DNA from 4 places in the Enterobacter cloacae complex sp. HYC003_NIDB genome. Region 2 is predicted to be linked to each of the others. Evidence: predicted binding sites of a transcription regulator. Region 2 holds the regulator's gene; each other region holds the start of a gene.
What was found. The regulator CRP, encoded in region 2, controls carbon source genes, mostly activating them, when cyclic AMP is high. The targets are predictions, from matches to a motif close to ATGTGANNNNNNTCACAT.

Region 1: O1722_RS06985 (YfcZ/YiiS family protein) is a predicted target of CRP. The motif match lies at 1,318-1,335, and genes of this name have one in related genera.
Region 3: O1722_RS12155 (PhzF family phenazine biosynthesis protein) is a predicted target of CRP. The motif match lies at 3,760-3,777, and genes of this name have one in related genera.
Region 4: O1722_RS07715 (CidA/LrgA family protein) is a predicted target of CRP. The motif match lies at 3,367-3,384, and genes of this name have one in related genera.

Annotation. Positions count from the first base shown of each region.
Region 1 is NZ_CP114220.1:1,465,714-1,470,659, reverse strand. It holds gene fadI (acetyl-CoA C-acyltransferase FadI) at 1-699, opposite strand, end outside; gene O1722_RS06985 (YfcZ/YiiS family protein) at 928-1,212, opposite strand; gene fadL (long-chain fatty acid transporter FadL) at 1,585-2,868, shown strand; gene mlaA (phospholipid-binding lipoprotein MlaA) at 2,913-3,665, opposite strand; gene O1722_RS06970 (formate/nitrite transporter family protein) at 3,980-4,909, shown strand.
Region 2 is NZ_CP114220.1:404,639-409,584, forward strand. It holds gene O1722_RS01810 (YccS/YhfK family putative transporter) at 1-1,229, opposite strand, end outside; gene crp (cAMP-activated global transcriptional regulator CRP) at 1,287-1,919, opposite strand; gene O1722_RS01820 (OsmC family protein) at 2,230-2,634, shown strand; gene O1722_RS01825 (phosphoribulokinase) at 2,721-3,590, opposite strand; gene O1722_RS01830 (YheU family protein) at 3,621-3,839, opposite strand; gene O1722_RS01835 (hydrolase) at 3,839-4,858, opposite strand.
Region 3 is NZ_CP114220.1:2,547,451-2,552,396, forward strand. It holds gene sad (succinate-semialdehyde dehydrogenase) at 1-1,078, opposite strand, end outside; gene ptrR (putrescine utilization regulator PtrR) at 1,178-2,056, shown strand; gene O1722_RS12150 (PhzF family phenazine biosynthesis protein) at 2,053-2,865, opposite strand; gene O1722_RS12155 (PhzF family phenazine biosynthesis protein) at 2,888-3,676, opposite strand; gene O1722_RS12160 (sugar transporter) at 3,853-4,946, shown strand, end outside.
Region 4 is NZ_CP114220.1:1,630,291-1,635,236, forward strand. It holds gene mglC (galactose/methyl galactoside ABC transporter permease MglC) at 1-252, shown strand, start outside; gene sanA (outer membrane permeability protein SanA) at 380-1,090, opposite strand; gene cdd (cytidine deaminase) at 1,218-2,102, opposite strand; gene O1722_RS07710 (CidB/LrgB family autolysis modulator) at 2,231-2,926, opposite strand; gene O1722_RS07715 (CidA/LrgA family protein) at 2,923-3,318, opposite strand; gene dusC (tRNA dihydrouridine(16) synthase DusC) at 3,487-4,422, shown strand; gene yohP (small membrane protein YohP) at 4,467-4,550, opposite strand; gene mdtQ (multidrug resistance outer membrane protein MdtQ) at 4,754-4,946, shown strand, end outside.

The sequences.
Region 1 (4,946 bases), 1.1 Mb from region 2:
AGGCGGGATGTAAGCCGTCATCACCTCGTCGGCAAGTTTGCCTTCCGACCAGGCCTTCGCAGCGAGCTGATGCGAGCGATGCGCCAGTGCATCCTGCTGTTCGCGGGTAATACCGTAGGTTTTTGCCATCTGCTCGGCAGTGTCGCCCATACGCAGGCCGGTGGAGTATTCAGCAACGGCAGGTGGCACGGGCATGAGGTCGCGCAGACGTAAACGCGAGAAGAGTTTGAGCTTCGCACCGGTGGTCCGGGCTTTGTTGGCATCCACGAGGATGCGGGCCAGCTGTTTGCTCACACCGATGGGCAGCACGGATGAGGAATCCGCGCCGCCGGCGATCCCCGCGCGAATGGTCCCCGCCATCAGGCTTTCCGCCACGTTCGCCACCGCCTGGAAACTGGTGGCGCAGGCGCGGCTGACGCTGTATGCGTCGGTGTGAACATTCATGCCGGTGCCCAGCACGATTTCACGTGCGATATTGGGCGCTTCCGGCATTTGCACCACCTGGCCGAAAACCAGTTGCTCAATAACCTCTGGCGGGATCTCGCTGCGAGCCAGCATCTCCCCCACCACCATTTTTCCCAGATCGACAGCCGGTATACCGTGAAACGCGGTTGCCTGACGCGCAAACGGCGTACGTAACCCGCTGACAATGGCAATGCGGTCACCGTGTCGGGTGATAAGCGGTAATGCCTGACTCATAACACTCCCCTGTAAAAAAATTTTGCGCACACATTAAGTGGTCTGACCTGATAATAGTCTTAACTATTTTTTTACATTGAGCCAATCGGGGAAGCGAAAAATTGCGAGCTAAGGCACAGAGAAGAAAAAGAAAATGCCCCTGCATGGCAGAGGCATTTGTGAGATTTGTTGCCGGGTTGCGGCGTTGCCTTACCCGGCCTACACGATCATAGGCCCGTGCAAAAAGTATTAACGCAGGCCCAGCTGGAAGATCAGCGTTTCTGCTTCGCAGGCGAACACAAAGTCGATATCCAGCCGCACGCCGCCTTCCACTTCCGTGAAGGTGGATTTGATTTCACACGGATCGGATTCGACTTCACGCGCGCGCTGGCTCAGCGCGGCCAGCGTCTCTTCCGCTTCAGCGCGGTTAGGGAATACGCGGCTGTAAGAGGCGGTGCAATCGGTGTTGTCCATAATGGTGCCAACATCCATACAGCAGCAAACCGGGGTTTCATCAGCACTGCATTTACTCATAGCTCAATTTCCTCTGTATTCGCGCAGGGCGCGAGATAAACACGATGCGTCTATTTTACGCCCCCGGACGAGCCCCCTCCAGCCGTTAATGGCGCAAAATCGGATAAGTGAGCAATATCACACTAAAAAATGATCTAAAACAAAATTCCCCTTTTCAGAGGAATCGCACTGGTCACAATTTTGCCAACCAGATCTCGTTTCAAGAAACATATCTGAAAATATTAATAAACAAACTTGCAACATCCCAGCTGGTCAGACCTATACTCTCGCCACTGGTCTGATTTGTAAGTCATACCTCAGACCCTACACTTCGCGCTCCTGTTACGGTATGTAACAATTATTGAATAAAAATAACTCAATGAGGTTATGGTCATGAGCCAGAAAACCCTGTTCAAACAAACTGCTTTAGCAGTTGCAGTGGCAATCGTCTCAACGTCCGCCTGGTCAGCGGGCTTCCAGTTAAACGAATTTTCTTCCTCTGGCCTTGGCCGTGCGTATTCCGGGGAAGGTGCGATTGCCGATGACGCAGGCAACGCGAGTCGTAACCCGGCACTGATCATGATGTTTGATCGCCCTACCTTCTCTGCCGGTGCGGTTTACATCGATCCTGATGTCAACATTTCTGGCAAATCTCAGTTCACCGGCGCAGATCTGAAGGCGGATAACATTGCGCCGACCGCGTGGGTGCCTAACCTGCACTTTGTTGCGCCAATCAATGAACAGTTTGGTTGGGGTGCCTCTGTCACCTCTAACTATGGCCTGGCAACGGAGTTCAATAACAACTATCCGGCCGGGGAATACGGCGGTAAAACCGACCTGACGACCCTGAACCTCAACCTGAGCGGCGCATATCGTCTGAACGATAACTGGAGCTTTGGTCTGGGCTTTGATGCTGTCTACGCCGATGCAAAAATCGAGCGTTACTCCGGGGAGCAAACTGCTGCACTGCCGAAAAACAGCAATAAAATTGCCAGCCTGAAAGGTGATGAATGGGGTTACGGCTGGAACGCCGGTATCCTGTATGAACTGGATAAAAACAACCGCTGGGGTCTGACCTATCGCTCAGAAGTGAAAATTGATTTCGATGGCGATTACAAAAGCGGCATCCTGAGCCCAGTCAACGGTATGGTCCCAGGCGCGGGCACCACCATTCCATGGGGTACCTCGAATCAAACCGTACCGGGTTCACTGTCGCTGCATCTGCCAGAAATGTGGGAAGTGTCAGGTTATAACCGCGTTGCGCCGCAGTGGGCAATTCACTACAGCCTCGCGTATACCAGCTGGAGCCAGTTCGAGGAGCTTAAAGCCACCGGCAGCAACGGCCAGACGCTGTTCTATAAAGACGAAAGCTTCCACGATGCATACCGTATCGCGCTTGGTACGACCTATTATATGGATGATAACTGGACGTTCCGTACCGGCGTGGCATTTGATGACAGCCCGGTACCGGCCGATAAACGTTCTATCTCTATTCCGGATCAGGACCGTTTCTGGGTGAGTGCGGGGGCAACCTACGCGTTCAACGAGAATGCCTCTATCGACGCGGGCGTGTCGTACATGCATGGCCAGAAGGTGACCTTCCAGGAAGGCCCGTACGAGTTTACCTCTGAAGGTAAAGCCTGGCTGTTTGGTACCAACTTCAACTACGCGTTCTAATCCCAACACGATTAAAAAAGGTGAGCATTGCTCACCTTTTTTATTTATTCCGAATCGATATCTTTTAATTCGTTCTCGATGGCTTTCGCGTTCGGATTATCTTCCGGCTTCAGCTTACCGCCGTTGGCAATAAAGTCATGGTTCTGGAAGTAGGCCTCGCGGACCATGATGTACGGATCGGAAGACTGACGCAGCAGACCATCAGAATCCAGCAGTTGCGCACGCGTTTCAATTCCTTCCACGGTCCATTTACCAATAGACAGCGGCCAGGTGAGCCATGACAGTACAGGATACAGCGTATCCACCATGTCGCCGCCATCATCACGCACGGTAAAGCTGCCGTAGAATGGCAGGTGCACATACGGACCATAACCTACGCCATAATGACCCAGCGTGCTGCCGAAACGGTGCGGCTGTTCACGCTGTAATTTCGGGTTCGCCATGCCTGCGACATCAATTAAGCCGCCCATACCCAGCAGGGAGTTCAGGAAGAAGCGGGTGAAATGCACCATCCCCTGATACGGGTCGCCCTGAAGGAAGTAGTTGACCATAACCGCTGGCTCTTCCAGGTTACTGGTAAAGTTGCTCAGCCCGTTACGCGCCGGCTGCGGAACATAGTCACGCCATGCCACGGCAACCGGACGAACCAGATATGGATCCAGCACATTATAGTTAAAGCTGTACATTGAACGGTTAAATCCTTCGAGAGGATCGGAGCGTCCCGTTTGCTCGCCAGAGCTGGCGCAGCCCACAAGCATTGTTACGCCCAGCGCAAGCGCCGACAGCCGAAGCTTCATAAATTTCTCCCTGTTCAATATGGCTATCGTTGAATGCCATCTGTGACGGAGCCTGAGATGCTCCGCCTGAAACGTGCAAGTGATTGTAACAGCACGCTTACCGATGTCTACGAGGACAATGACGACCCGCTCGCGTCATCACGCTAATTTCAGCATAGCCTGTCTTTCGGAATTCGTTTCGCTGGCAATTTTATATTGGCTTTGAAAGAGATGTCTCACCTTTATTGCCATTTTCAGCAATTTAAGAGCATCCCCACGGGGAAAGCGCTAAAAGCCGCTACGCTTAAATGAGCAATTACCCCGAAGGAGCTGTTATGAAAGACATTAGCGAAGAGAAAATTGGTGAAAGCAAAGAGGAACATGAGATTGAAAGCGAGGAGAAAGACCGGGGAGAAGAGATAGAAGTCGATGAAGATCGCCTGCCGTCGCGCGCCATGGCTATTCATGAGCATATTCGCCAGGACGGGGAAAAAGAGATGGAGCGCGACGCGATGGCCCTGCTGTGGTCAGCCATTGCAGCCGGTCTGTCGATGGGTGCCTCTCTGCTCGCCAAAGGGATATTTCACGTTCAGCTGGAAGGCGTACCGGGCGGGTTTTTGCTGGAAAATTTAGGCTACACGTTCGGCTTTATTATCGTCATTATGGCGCGACAGCAGCTTTTTACGGAGAATACCGTCACTGCCGTACTGCCCGTCATGCAAAATCCGACCCTCGGTAATTTCGGTTTACTGATGCGCCTGTGGAGCGTCGTGCTGCTGGGGAACCTGATCGGTACGGGCATAGCCGCCTGGGCGTTCGAGTATATGCCAATATTTGATGAACCGACCCGCGACGCATTTGTGAAAATTGGCATGGATGTGATGAAAAACACGCCGGTTGAAATGTTCTCTAATGCCATAATTTCCGGCTGGATCATCGCCACTATGGTCTGGATGTTCCCGTCAGCGGGCAGCGCGAAAATCGTGGTGATTATCCTGATGACCTGGCTTATCGCACTCGCCGATACCACGCACATTGTTGTCGGAACCGTGGAGATCCTTTATCTGGTATTTAACGGCACACTCCACTGGAGCGACTTTTTCTGGCCGTTCGCCCTGCCAACCCTCGCAGGCAACATTTGTGGCGGGACCTTTATCTTTGCGCTGCTGAGCCATGCGCAAATCCGTAACGACATGTCCAACAAGCGTAAGGCCGAGCTTAAGGCTCAGGAAAAAAAGGATAAAACTGCCGAAAAATCGGCGTGAACGGTGACTCTTTGACCAGTCAGGCGGCAATGCGCTT
Region 2 (4,946 bases):
CGCACCCGCGTGGCGCCATAGCCGTTCTGGGTGACAAACAGCACGGTCATTAAGATCCAGTAGGGTTTCGGCAGGTGCAGGGCCATTCCCATCAGGCTGGCGATGCTCAGCATCACACTGATCCGCGCGGCATTGCGCAGGGCGGAAGATTTCAGTGATAGATAGCTTTTGAGCGCGGGCAGCAGCGGCAGCCGTTTTTGCTTATCGGCCATCAGGTCCCGGGCATAAAGCGGGCGCTGGGTGCGTAACACCCGGGCGATGCGGCTGAAATGCCAGGCAGCAAATTGCCCGACCGGGTTATCCGCGTGCTGACGCGCAATCTTTTCCAGCGCGCCGAGCTGTTTGTCCATGTTAAAGCGCGTCGGGTAGCGGTGATAGAGGATATCGTCAGCCAGCACCCGCAGGCGGGCCGCGACGGTCTGCGCGTTCCAGCGGATCACCGCTTCCGCATGGCTGCGCTCCACCAGCTTTTGCACCTCTTCCGGATTATGAAGGCTGACGGAGATATGCTCCTGCAAATCCAGCCCGACCTGGAAGGTTCGCAGCAGCCGCTTGTATTCATGATTTTTGTTGGCGGCAAGCATGTGCAACTGCTGATAGCACTGGCTGATCAGATCCACCACTTTTTGCTGGCGCGCCAGCAGCGGCGGCAGGGATTTTTCCGGGTCGGTATGTTGAGTGAGCAGGGTGTATTTTGCTTCGCAGTATTCAGCAAGCTGCACGTAGAGCAGGCTCAGGGATTCGCGCAGCGGCTGTTCCCGCCACAGCCAGAACCAGAACCAGTTAAACAGCCCGTACCACAGCGTGCCGAGGGCGTAGATCAGCAATGGCTCCCACACCGGCATATTGCCCGCAAGGCTTAAGGTGAAGATGGCGGCAATCAGCGACGCGGGAAGCAGCCGGGCGTGCAGCGAGCTGATTTCGGCGGTGACGCCGAGCGTCATCGCCAGCACGGTCAGGATCAACGGCAGAGGAATGTCGCGGGCCAGTAAGAGTTGTACGGCAAGGCTACAGCCGGCAAACAGGCTGCCGCCAATAATCAGACGTTTAAAAAAGCGTTTATGCGGTGTATCCAGACCGGCAATGTTGCAGCAGGCGGGCACGAGGGAAAACAGCAGGCCTTGCTGAAGATGTCCGAGGATCAGGCCCACGGCCACGGGAAGACACAACACCAGCGTTTGTCGTAGTGCGTAGTTAACTTCCGGGTGATAGATCAGCCTGCGCCACATGAGGAGTAGAGACAAAAACGGCGTGCCACCCTGCGGCGGCACGCCGTTTGACCGAAATTAACGGGTTCCGTAGACCACGATAGTTTTACCGTGGGCAGAGATCAGGTTCTGGTCTTCCAGCATCTTCAGGATACGGCCCACTGTTTCACGGGAGCAGCCGACGATCTGACCGATTTCCTGACGGGTAATTTTAATTTGCATACCGTCAGGGTGGGTCATGGCGTCTGGCTGTTTCGCCAGGTTCAACAGCGTCTGCGCGATACGACCGGTCACGTCCAGGAAGGCGAGGTTACCCACCTTCTCAGAGGTCACTTGCAGACGGCGTGCCATCTGGGAAGAAAGACGCATCAGGATGTCAGGGTTGACCTGAATCAGCTGACGGAATTTCTTGTAAGAAATTTCAGCCACTTCACATGCTGTTTTTGCACGAACCCAGGCGCTACGTTCCTGGCCTTCTTCAAACAGGCCCAGTTCACCGATAAAATCGCCCTGGTTCAGATAAGAAAGGATCATCTCTTTCCCTTCTTCATCTTTGATCAGCACGGCCACCGAGCCTTTAACGATGTAATACAACGTTTCCGCTTTTTCACCCTGGTGAATCAGCGTGCTCTTTGATGGGTACTTATGAATGTGGCAATGAGACAAGAACCATTCGAGAGTCGGGTCTGTTTGCGGTTTGCCAAGCACCATGCGCTGTTATCCTCTGTTATAAGCTGTCACCAGAGTCATAAGATGCATCCGGACTCTGGGGTTGCAATCGAATTCTTACCCATACCTGGGAAGTCGGCTGTCGTAACGTTTCGCAGCCAGTAAAGTTTGATGTCCTCTGCATACATGTGTAACGTCAATGTATTACTGTAGCATCCAGAGTGTTTTAGCATAGCTTTCGCCGCGTGTCTCCTGGTGTCTCGCTTCAGCATGACGCAGGTCGCCTTCCGTTGCGAGAAATGTAACGTACACGTAATCTGTCATAAAAAATGCAACGTTGGAGTGAGTGAATATGCAAGCGCGTGTGAAATGGGTTGAAGGGTTAACGTTCCTGGGCGAGTCTGCTTCCGGGCACCAGGTTTTGATGGATGGCAACTCCGGCGATAAAGCGCCAAGCCCGATGGAAATGGTGCTGATGGCGGCGGGCGGATGCAGCGCGATCGACGTGGTGTCGATCCTGCAAAAAGGCCGTCATGACGTGACCGATTGTGAAGTGAAGCTGACGTCAGAACGTCGCGAAGAGGCGCCACGCCTGTTTACGCATATTAATCTGCACTTTATCGTCACCGGCAAAGAACTGAAGGATGCGGCGGTCTCGCGTGCGGTTGACCTGTCTGCGGAGAAATACTGCTCTGTGGCGCTAATGCTGGAGAAAGCGGTAAAAATCACCCATTCTTATGAAGTGATCGCGGCTTAATTTTTTGGCGGGTGGCGCTTCGCTGACCCGCCCTACAAAAGCACGCCCGTAGGCCCGGTAAGCGCAGCGCCACCGGGCAAAACAATTCACGCGATCTGCTTTCCTTCCATCAGCCGCTGCACCAGCGGTGTCATGATCAGCTCCATTGCCAGCCCCATTTTTCCGCCCGGTACCACTAACGTATTCATGTGCGAAATAAACGAACCCTGTAGCATCGCCAGCAGCCAGGGGTAATCAATGCCTTCCAGGTTGCGGAAGTGGATCACCACAAAGCTCTCGTCCAGGGAAGGGATGCTTTTTGCAGCGAACGGGTTGGAGGTGTCCACGGTGGGGACGCGCTGGAAGTTAATGTGGGTTCGGGAGAACTGCGGCGTCAGGAAGTTGATGTAATCTTCCATGGAGCGCACCACCGAGTCCATGACCGCCTCTCGCGAATGGCCGCGCTCGCTCATGTCACGCGTCAGCTTCTGGATCCACTCAAGGTTAACAATCGGCACCACCCCCACCAGCAAATCCACGTGGCGCGCCACATCGTGCTGAGGCGTCACCACGCCGCCGTGCAATCCTTCGTAAAACAGCACGTCAGTCGGTTCCGGCAGCGGCTGCCAGGGCGTGAACGTGCCGGGGACCTGGTTCCAGGGCACGGCTTCATCGTAGGTGTGGAGATACTTGCGGGACTGCCCGGTACCGCTTTGCCCGTATTCACGGAAGGTTTGCTCCAGCAGGCCGAAGTCATTCGCCTCCGGGCCGAAGTAGCTGATGTGTTTACCCAGATCGCGCGCCTTGCGGATGGCCATATCCATCTCCGGGCGCGTGTAGCGGTGAAAGCTGTCGCCTTCTACCTCTGCCGCCCGTAAGTTAAGCTGGGCGAAGATCTTGCGGAAGGCGAGGCTGGTGGTAGTGGTTCCCGCCCCACTCGAACCCGTAATGGCAATAACCGGATGTCTGGCAGACATAGCAACTCCCTGACTGGAAAAGTGTAAAGATCAGCCGTGAAACGCGTTGTGTGGCATGATATTGACCGTCTCATGCAGTTCGGACCATACCAGCACCACGTCGCCGCTTTTAAGCTGGCGCTTAACATCGTTGACCTTTTGTTCAAGCGAACGTTCATGTTCACCATAATCGGTGCCTTCGCGCAAGACAAAGCTTTCAATCAGATTATCGAGCGTGTCGGGAGAGAGATCCTGCCAGGGAATAATCATTATTTACCGTCCAGATAAGCCGTTAACCAGTCGGGAATACGCGTCTCAAGCCACATTTTTGGCCGACGCAGCGTGCCGCCGACAAAGCCGACGTGTCCGCCGAATTGGGTGAGCTGATACTCCACGTTGGCCGGCAGATGATCGGGCGCCGGAATCGAGTGGTGATCCATAAACGGATCATCTTTGGCGTGGATAATCAGCGTAGGTTTCGTGATTTGGTTCAGTAAAGGCATGGCGCTGCACTGACGGTAATAGTCAATCGCATCGGCAAAGCCGTGAATTTTCGAGGTGATCAAATCATCAAACTCGCGCAGGCGCTTCACGCGTTTGAGCTGTTGCAGCGTTACAGGCAGCGTATCCGGATAGGCCTTCAGCTTGCGCGCGGCGTTGGCTTTCAGCAGGTTGAGCAGGTAGCGCTGGTACACTCGCGAAAACCCCTTTTCCATATGATAGCTGCACTGCTCCAGCATAAAGGGCGCAGAGACGATCACCGCCGCATCCAGCGGTACGGCGTCGCTCTCCTTCGCCAGCAGGCAGGCCAGCATATTGCCGCCCAGCGAATACCCCACCGCTGCCGTTGGCGCCTCGCCGAAATTGTCTCTTAGCCAGCGCAGGAACCAGGTACCGTCCTCGGTTTCACCCGAGTGATAAATACGTTTCTGACGATTAGGCTCGCCGCTGCATCCGCGAAAATGCATCACTACCCCAAGCCAGCCGCGGGCTTTCGCCGCCTCAATGAGACCGTGTGCGTAAGGGCTGTGCAGGCTGCCTTCCAGACCGTGAAACACCACCAGACGGGGTTTATGTCTGGCCCGATCCGGATCTTCGCTCCAGGCGAGATCCAAAAAGTCGCCATCCGGCAAATCCAGGCGCTGCCAGTGCGGGGTAAACTGTACCTTGCGGCGGATCAGGCGCGGCAGCATGGTTTGCAGGTGAGGGTTAGCCACACCGCGCATGGGCACGAACTCTGCGCTCTCTTCGGCTGCAATGTCGAAGTCTGAGGGAATGATTTGGGTCATAAGGGCGATGCTGATTCTTGTCAGAAATTAACTATACCTTCCGAATTGTACCCCGTTTAGCCCGTTTTTCCGAAACATGAACTGATCC
Region 3 (4,946 bases), 2.1 Mb from region 2:
AGGCCGTCATCTGTGGGGTGACGCCGCCGAGTACGGTTGGGGCATAATAGTTACCGGTCCCGGACATCTTCTCTCCGCCCAGCAGCAGGGTCGCCCCTTCCGCCAGCGTAGCCTGCACCTGCTGATGCAGTTCATCGCGAAGATCAAATCGCGCCATCGGGCCAATATAGTTATCTTCCTCATCCGGTGCGCCCATCTTCAGCGCCTTGACCGCGTCAACAAAGCGTTGGGTAAAGGCGTCCGCCACGCCCGCTTCCACAATAAAGCGTTTTGCCGCCGCACAAACCTGCCCGGTATTCTGATAACGTCCGGCCACCGCCGCGTTGACGGCCAGATCCAGATCGGCATCGTTCAGAACGATAAACGGATCGGAGCCGCCCAGCTCCAGCACACATTTCTTCAACGCCGCGCCCGCCTGCGCGCCAATTGCCGCACCAGCCCGAACGCTGCCGGTTACGGTCACCGCCGCGATACGACGATCGTTAATCGCCTGGCTGACGCCGTCATTCGTCGCGTTCACCCAGCCAAAGACCCCCTCCGGGAAACCGGCATCCGCGAATACCTTCCCGGTCAGCTCCGCCGAGCCGAGCACATTAGGCGCATGTTTAAGCAGATAGCTGTTCCCTGCCAGCAGGATCGGCACCGCACCGCGCAGCACCTGCCAGAGCGGGAAGTTCCACGGCATCACCGCCAGAACGGGCCCAAGCGGACGGTACTCAATCACCGCATTTTCGACCTGGGTAGATTCCGGGTTCAGCATCGCCGGGCCGTGTTCAGCGTACCAGTCGCAAAGGCTGGCGGACTTAGCCACCTCCGCACGCGCCTGCATAATGGGCTTGCCCATCTCCCGGGAGATAGTCTGCGCCATCTCTTCCGCACGACTACGCAGCGCCGCACCCAGATCGCGAAGTTTTTGCGCCCGGTGCGCCACGCTTTCGCGTCGCCACTGACGAAAACCGGTATCCGCCTGCGCAATGGCACGCTCAACGTCATGGGACGTTGCCCACGGGTAAGCAGCCAGCGTTTCGCCGGTAGCCGGGTTGACAGAGTGGGCATGGGTAGCAGATGAATAGGTCATGATGTTCTCCACGTAATAACAGTTGATTGATTGTGGCCTACTCTGCTATTTCTTAAAAATGAATAATACTCACCACCTTATTCACAATACGAGAACGGTATGGACTTAACTCAGCTTGAGATGTTTAACGCCGTCGCACTGACCGGCAGCATTACCCAGGCGGCGCAGAAGGTACACCGGGTGCCGTCAAACCTCACCACCCGCATCCGACAGCTAGAAGCGGACCTCGGCGTGGAACTGTTTATTCGCGAGAATCAGCGCCTGCGGCTTTCCCCCGCCGGGCACAATTTTTTGCGCTACAGCAAGCAGATCCTGGCGCTGGTTGACGAAGCGCGAATGGTCGTCGCCGGGGATGAACCGCAGGGATTATTCTCGCTCGGCGCGCTGGAAAGTACCGCCGCCGTGCGCATTCCGGAAAGTCTGGCGCGGTTTAACCAGCGCTATCCGCGCATTCAGTTTGCGTTATCCACCGGGCCTTCCGGTACGATGATTGACGGCGTGCTTGAGGGGACGCTCAGCGCCGCCTTTGTCGACGGGCCGCTCTCGCACCCGGAACTGGAAGGGATGCCGGTTTACCGGGAAGAGATGATGCTGGTCACCCCTGCGGGTCACGCAGAAGTATCAAAAGCCACGCAGGTGAGCGGCAGCGACGTGTATGCCTTTCGCGCCAACTGTTCTTACCGGCGTCATCTGGAGAGCTGGTTCCATGCCGACCGCGTCACGCCGGGAAGGATCCATGAGATGGAGTCCTATCACGGGATGCTCGCCTGCGTGATTGCCGGGGCAGGCATTGCGCTGATGCCCCGCTCCATGCTGGAGAGCATGCCGGGCCATCATCAGGTGGCGGCGTGGCCGCTGGCGGAAAACTGGCGCTGGCTCACCACCTGGCTGGTGTGGCGACGCGGGGCGATGACCCGCCAGCTTGAGGCGTTTATCGCGCTGCTGAACGAGCGTCAGCCACCAGCGCCCAGTTGTTAATGATGAACGTAGTCCTGGAGTCGAAGGAAAATTTTTCCCTTCATATACAGCGTGGCCTGCCCGCCAATCAGCACGCGGTCGCCTTTCAGCTCGCAGCGCAGATCCCCGCCGCGCAAGGAGACCTGGCGGGCCGACATCTGCGTTTTACCAAGCTTTTCGCTCCAGTACGGGATCAGCATGCTGTGAGCTGATCCCGTCACCGGATCTTCCGGCACCCCTTCCCCCGGGCAGAAGAAGCGGCTGACGAAATCATACTCATCCCCCGGCGCCGTAACGCAGACCATTTTCCCCAGCGGGAGCATGGCCGCAATATCCGGCGTCAGCGCTTCCACCTGCCGCTGGCTGTCGAGCACCACCATGTAGTCACGCCCCACACGCACCTCGTCTGCTGCGTTAATGCCCAGCGCGCTGAACAGCACTGCGGGTGGAGTATCGACAACCTCGGTTGACCACGCCGGGAAATTAAGCGTCAGCCAGTCGCCGCTGCGTTGTACCGTCAGATCGCCGACAAAGCGCGTGGTGAAGGTGATTTCCGTATGCGGATAATCCAGGTATTCGAAAATAACGTGAGAAGCCGCAAGGGTTGCGTGGCCGCAGAGGTTAATTTCATCCTGCGTGGTAAACCAGCGCAGTTCAAACCCGTTATCCGTTCGGACAAAGAACGCCGTCTCTGACTGATTATGCTGCTTCGCCATCTTCAGCAGCGTCTCATCCGGCAGCCACGCTTCCAGCGGACACACCGCCGCCGCATTGCCGCCGAACGCCCTGTCGCTGAAGGCATCTACCAGATAAAAATCAATTTCCTGCATCGTTGGTTCCTCTTAGATTTGTTCAGCGCAGAAATACTGTGCCCTTCAGATACAGTGCCGCCTGCCCGCCCATCCGCACGCGGTCGCCCTTGAGTTCGCAGCGTACGTCGCCACCACGGGCAGAAACCTGGCGGGCAAACATCTGTGTTTTGCCAAGCCGTTCACTCCAGTACGGGATCAGCATGGTGTGCGCGGAGCCGGTGACAGGATCTTCCGGCACGGCCACGCCTGGCGAGAAGAAACGGCTGACAAAGTCGTATTCCCCCTCGTCCCGGGCAGTGACGGCTACTTTATGCTCGCCCGGCGTCATGGCTGAGAAATCCGGATTAAGGGCTTCAACCTGCTCGCGGCTTTCCAGTACCAGCACCCAGGCGCGGCCTTTGCGCGCCTCGACGTAGTGGCTGATACCGAGTGCGGTGAGCATCTCCGGTGGCGGCGTCTGTGCCTGCGTCGGGCAGGCCGGGAAGTCCAGCGTCATCCAGTCACCTTCACGACTGACGGTCAGGCGACCAGAGGCGGTGTCAAAATGAAGGCGTGAGTCCGGATAATCCAGTTCGTGAAAAAGTACATACGCCGCGGCAAGCGTCGCGTGACCACAGAGATTAACCTCGGTGAGCGTGGTGAACCAGCGCAACTCGATCCCCCCTTTGGTACACACAAAAAACGCGGTTTCTGACTGGTTATGCTGTTGTGCCATCCGCAGTAACGTCTCATCCGGTAGCCATGCGTCGAGCGGGCACACCACCGCCGGGTTGCCGCCAAAGGAGGACGCGCTGAACGCATCTACCAGATAAAAATCAATCTCCTGCATCGTGTTACCGCCTGTTTTTGTTGTGTTGTTCTTTATCTTCGATGAAAACAACCCCGTTCGCTACCGCTGCATGAAGGTATATTTTGTGATTCACATCACATAACGGTTGAGTTTTCACCGTTTAAGGCTTTAAGATCGTCTCCTCATCTTTCAGGCAACGAATCCCAGATATCCCTATGACAACACACACGGTTTCCCGCAGAGTCGCGTGGCTACGCGTGGTCACGCTCGCCATCGCCGCGTTTATTTTCAACACCACGGAATTTGTTCCGGTTGGGCTGTTGTCCGACATCGCCGCCAGCTTCGATATGGAAACGGCACAGGTTGGCATTATGCTGACCATCTATGCATGGGTGGTGGCGCTGATGTCGCTGCCGTTTATGCTGCTGACCAGCCAGATGGAACGTCGTAAGCTGCTGATTGGGCTGTTTGTGGTGTTCATTGCCAGCCATGTGCTGTCATTTATGGCATGGAACTTTACCGTGCTGGTCATCAGCCGCGTCGGCATCGCGTTTGCCCATGCCGTTTTCTGGTCGATCACCGCGTCCCTCGCCATTCGTCTGGCTCCGGCGGGAAAACGCGCCCAGGCGCTGAGCCTGATTGCCACCGGAACGGCGCTGGCGATGGTGTTAGGCCTGCCGATCGGGCGCATTGTGGGACAATACTTCGGCTGGCGCACCACCTTCTTTGCCATCGGCATGGGGGCGCTGATCACCCTGGTGTGTCTGATCAAACTGCTGCCAAAACTGCCCAGCGAACACTCCGGCTCGCTGAAAAGTCTGCCGCTGCTGATGCGTCGACCGGCGCTGATGAGCATCTATCTGCTGACCGTGATTGTGGTGACCGCCCATTACACGGCCTACAGCTATATTGAGCCGTTTGTTCAGGTTGTGGCGGGCTTTAGCGCTAACTTTGCCACCGTTCTGCTGCTGATCCTGGGCGGCGCGGGGATTATCGGCAGCATCCTGTTTGGGAAGCTGGGCAATAAGCACGCGTCTGCGCTGGTAAGCAGTGCGATTGGTCTGCTGCTGGCATGCCTGCTGTTACTGATGCCTGCGGCAGGCAGCGAGAGTCATCTGGCGATCCTCAGTCTGTTCTGGGGCGTGGCAATCATGATTATTGGTCTGGGAATGCAGGTCAAAGTGCTGGCCCTGGCCCCGGACGCCACGGACGTAGCGATGTCGCTCTTCTCCGGGATTTTTAATCTGGGGATTGGAGCCGGTGCGCTGGTGGGAAATCAGATCAGCCTGCATGTATCGATGTCGGCCAT
Region 4 (4,946 bases), 1.2 Mb from region 2:
GGCTCTGCAACCAACAACCTCGGCTTTATGTACGAACTGGATGCGATTGCAGCCTGCGTGGTTGGCGGCGTCTCCTTCAGCGGCGGCGTGGGTACCGTGCTGGGCGTGGTGACCGGTGTGATCATCTTCACCGTTATCAACTACGGCCTGACCTACATCGGCGTGAACCCCTACTGGCAGTACATCATCAAGGGCGCCATCATCATCTTCGCGGTTGCGCTGGATTCACTGAAGTACGCGCGTAAGAAGTAAGATCTTCAGAATGAAAAGGCCCGCTCACGTAGCGGGCCTTTTTTTGCCTGGTGGCGCGACGCTTACCGGGCCTACAAAATCGCGATCGTAGGTCGGGTAAGGCGAAGCCGCCACCCGACAAAAGTTATTACTTCTTCTGAATTTCCAGCAACTGCTCTGGCGTTACCGCCGGGTAACCCTGTGCATTCTCCGGCACTTCGTGCATCGTTGGGATCGGCACCAGCGGGCCTAAAAAGCGCGGTTCACGTTTGAATAAGTACAGGTCAGCCAGCGCGCCAAAACGAGCGCCAAACTCACGTACGCGCACGCTCAGCATATCCTTTGGCGATGGCACCGCATAACACTGCGCCTGAATGCCCATATGCAGGGCGATAAACAGCGCCCGCTCGCAGTGGAAACGCTGGGTAATGATGATGAAATCATTGGTGTCGAACACCTTGCGGGTACGCACGATGGAATCAAGCGTGCGGAATCCGGCGTAGTCGAGCACGATATCGGCCGGGTCGACGCCTGCGGCAATCAGATCTTTGCGCATCGTCACCGGCTCGTTATAGCTTTGCAGCGCGTTATCGCCGCTCAGCAGCAGATAGTTCACCTTGCCGCTGTTATAGGCGTTCAGCGCGCCCTGAATACGATACCGGTAATACTGATTTATGACGCCAGTGCGGTAATACTTGGCGGTGCCAAGCACCACACCAACCTGACGGTAGGGGAGATCCTGTAGGTCATCAAAAATGTAGGGGGCTGTTTTCCAGCTCATCCAGCGGTCGAGACCCAGCACGATCAACAGCAGTATGCCGACCAGGACAGACAGGCTGTAAAACACGCGCTTTAACATGCAGATGGCTCGTACCGATGATGAAATTTCCCTCAGGCTACTGTACCCGCCTGGTTAGCGCAAGAAACAGCGATTCAACTGAGGGGTTTTTCGTCAGACTGGCGGGCAACTCTGCCCGCCGAACAGATTATGCCAGCAGCACGCGGTCGATGGTTGAACAGCCCAGCGCTTTCAGCGTGGCTGCGGTCGCGTCCCACTGGATCAGCGGCGCATCGGCCTTTTCAGCCAGGATTGCGCGCTGAATATCCGGGTAGTCATACCCGTTCAGGCTAAGCAGGTTCAGGGCACCCTGGAGCGGAGGCAGCGTCGGGTTAAATGCGGCGTTCTCTGCATAGCTGCCGGTGAAGATGCGGCCGTCGCGGCACTGAAGGGCGACGCCGCTTGGAGATTTGCTGTATGGCGTGTGGCTTTTATTGGCGGCGGCAATGGCCGCTTCGCTCAGCTCATCTCCCGAGAGCGCATAACCGTGGTCCTGCTCGTCCATCAGCAGGGTTTTGATCTCAAGATCTTTCGGGCCGAAAGCATCCGGCAGGTAATCACCCAGCGTATGCGGTGCGCGTCCCGGCAGGTTGATACGCAGTTCAAGACCGCTGTTCAGCTCATTCATAAACTGGCGGCAGTGGCCGCAAGGGGTATAGTTGACGGTGATGGCGCGCAGGGCTTTTTCGCCGCGCAGCCAGGCGTGACTGATGGCGCTCTGCTCCGCGTGGACGGTTTGCTGCATGGTCGCACCGATGAACTCCATGTTTCCGCCGAAGTACCAGGTTCCGCTCACGCCGCGCGCAATTGCGCCTACGTTAAAATGGGAAAGGTCAGCGCGGGCGCAGGCAGCCGCAAGGGGCAGCAGGGCGAAAGCCAGCGCGTCTTCGTCCAGCCCCGTTGCCTGTTTAAGGGCCGTGACCTGATCTGCCGTCAGCAGGGCGGGGAAATGCGCATCCGCCAGAACCGGAGCCAGGGCTGATTGCAAATTCTCTGCAAGCTGAGAGAAAGCAGCTTGAAAACGTGGATGCATGACGTTGCCTCATCAAGGTTAATGGATCGGTAGTGTACGGAGCCGTACGGCCTTTATATGTGATCCAAATCTCATTATGTGTGCAACTTATGAAATGAAAATGAAATTTGCGCGACGCATCGCAAATTTTAGCCCATGACTGCCAGAATAATCGGGAAGATAAACGGCGCGACCAGGGAAGTGATAATCCCGCAGATCACCAGCGCCAGCGAGCTGAATGCCCCTTCCTGATAATCCAGTTCCGCGCAGCGTGCGGTGCCCAGCGCGTGCGAGGCGGTACCCATCGCCAGACCGCGTGCCGCTTTGGTCCGAATTTTCATGATATTCAGCAGCGTATGACCAAACACCGCGCCCAGGATACCGACGAAAATCACGCACACGGCGCTGATGGCCGGAATGCCCCCGATGCTGCCGCCCACGGCCATGGCAATCGGCGTGGTGACGGATTTAGGCAGGATAGAGGCGGCGATCTGCGGCGACGCGCCCATCAATAAGGCCACCGAGGTACCGGTGATCATCGCAACAAGGCTACCCACAAAGCAGATGGTAATGATGGATTTCCAGCGCGCGCGGATCTGATGCAGTTGCTCATATAAAGGAAACGCCAGCGCCACCACGGCAGGCTGCAACAAATCGTTGAGGATCTTGCTCCCGGCGAAGTAACGCTCATAAGGAATGCCGGTGAGCAGCAGAAAAGGAATAATCACCACCATGGCGACCAGCAGCGGGTTGAGCAACGGCATTTTGAAACGCACCGCAAGCTTACGCGCAGCAAAGAACACCACCAGGGTTAACGGCAGGGACCACCAGATATTCGCCATCATTTTTTTGTTCTCTCCCCGACGACCTTGCGTTCGCCATGCACAATGTGTGAACTCCAGCTGACGACCAGGAATACCACCAGCGTACTGATGGCGCAGGAGACCACAATCGGGCCGAACTGCGCTTTAAGCACATCGTAATACTGCATCACCCCAACGCCGATAGGCACAAAAAGCAGGGCCATATAGCGAATGAGAACGAAGCACCCCGGATTAACCCATTTCGCGGGCAGCACCTGTAATGCCAGTAGCACAAACAGGATCAGCATGCCGATAATGCTGCCGGGTATCGTAATCGGCAGCAGCGAAGCGATAAAAATGCCGGCGTACAGGCAGGCATAAATGAGGACGAAGGCGCGAAGGTATTGCCAGATAGTATTCAGTGATTTGCTCATGGTGAAAGTCCTTGCTGAGACGTATTCATCATACAATTAAACCTGAAAATGTGCCACGGATCACATCATGAATTTTGGGCATACCAGACATTCCGCAATGGAACGCCGGGCTTTCAACATACATAGAGAGCAGCTACTATAGCGCGTCTTTTTTCACAGGTACTCAGAATGCGTGTTTTACTGGCCCCGATGGAAGGTGTGCTCGACTCTCTCGTGCGCGAGCTGCTTACCGAGGTGAACGATTACGATCTCTGCGTGACGGAGTTTCTGCGCGTGGTCGATATGTTGCTGCCAGAAAAATCATTTTATCGTCTCTGCCCGGAACTGCATCGTCAGAGCCGTACCCCGTCCGGTACGCTGGTGCGTGTCCAGCTGCTCGGCCAGTATCCTGAGTGGCTGGCTGAAAACGCCGCCCGCGCGGTAGCGCTTGGTTCGTACGGCGTCGATCTTAACTGCGGCTGTCCGTCAAAGCTGGTCAACGGCAGCGGCGGGGGGGCGACGCTACTTAAAGATCCGGAGCTGATTTATCGCGGCGCAAAGGCCATGCGTGAGGCGGTGCCATCGCACCTGCCGGTGACGGTCAAAGTGCGTCTGGGATGGGACAGCGACGACAAGCAGTTTGAAATTGCTGACGCGGTGCAGCAGGCGGGCGCCACCGAGCTGGTGGTGCACGGGCGAACCAAAGAGGATGGTTATAAAGCCGAGCGCATTAACTGGCAGGCGATTGGCGAGATCCGCAAACGGCTTACGATCCCGGTGATTGCCAACGGCGAAATCTGGGATTATGAGAGCGCGCAGGCCTGCCTCAAAGAGACCGGCTGTAATGCCGTGATGATTGGCCGCGGTGCGCTGAACGTGCCGAACCTCAGCCGGGTGGTGAAATATAATGAGCCGCGGATGCCGTGGGCGGATGTGGTGAAACTACTGCAAAAATACACGCGGCTGGAAAAGCAGGGCGATACCGGCTTGTATCACGTCGCGCGCATTAAGCAGTGGCTGAGTTATTTGCGTAAAGAGTACGACGACGCGCTGGGATTATTTCAGGAGATCCGTACCCTACAGACGTCTGCGGATATTGCCCGGGTGATCCAGTCAAAATCCTGAGCGAAGTGTGAAGTGTTTGCCCGGCGCGGAGCCGGGCAACAGAATCAGAAAATCATCTTAAATACGCCGGTTACCACCAGCAGCCCTATCAGAAATATAATCAAAATAACCCACAATAATATTTTCATTCGCCTCTCCTGCGTATGTCTGTCGAAGTAAGTGTAGCAGCCAATTCATAATTAGCATGAATACATGAAATTAAATCATTGTCTTGGAGAATAAATTTCCGGATATGAAAATGTATAACAATATGCGGATTGCCACGCGTTACTAAAAAACGGAACGTCAGTAAGCGTAAGTTGCGCCTTTATTTTTTTGAGTTCATGGCGTAATGAAACGTTCTCTTACTTTATCTCTGAGTGCTCCTCTTGTTTTTATGCTGGCCGCCTGCGCGCCGGAACATGCCACGGTGTCTCCAGTAAAAACGCAAGCCGCCGCCGCAGCTGTAAATACCCAACTGCGTCATGCCGACTGGCCAAAAAGCGAATGGTGGAAAGACTTTAACGACCCCCAGCTCAACGCGC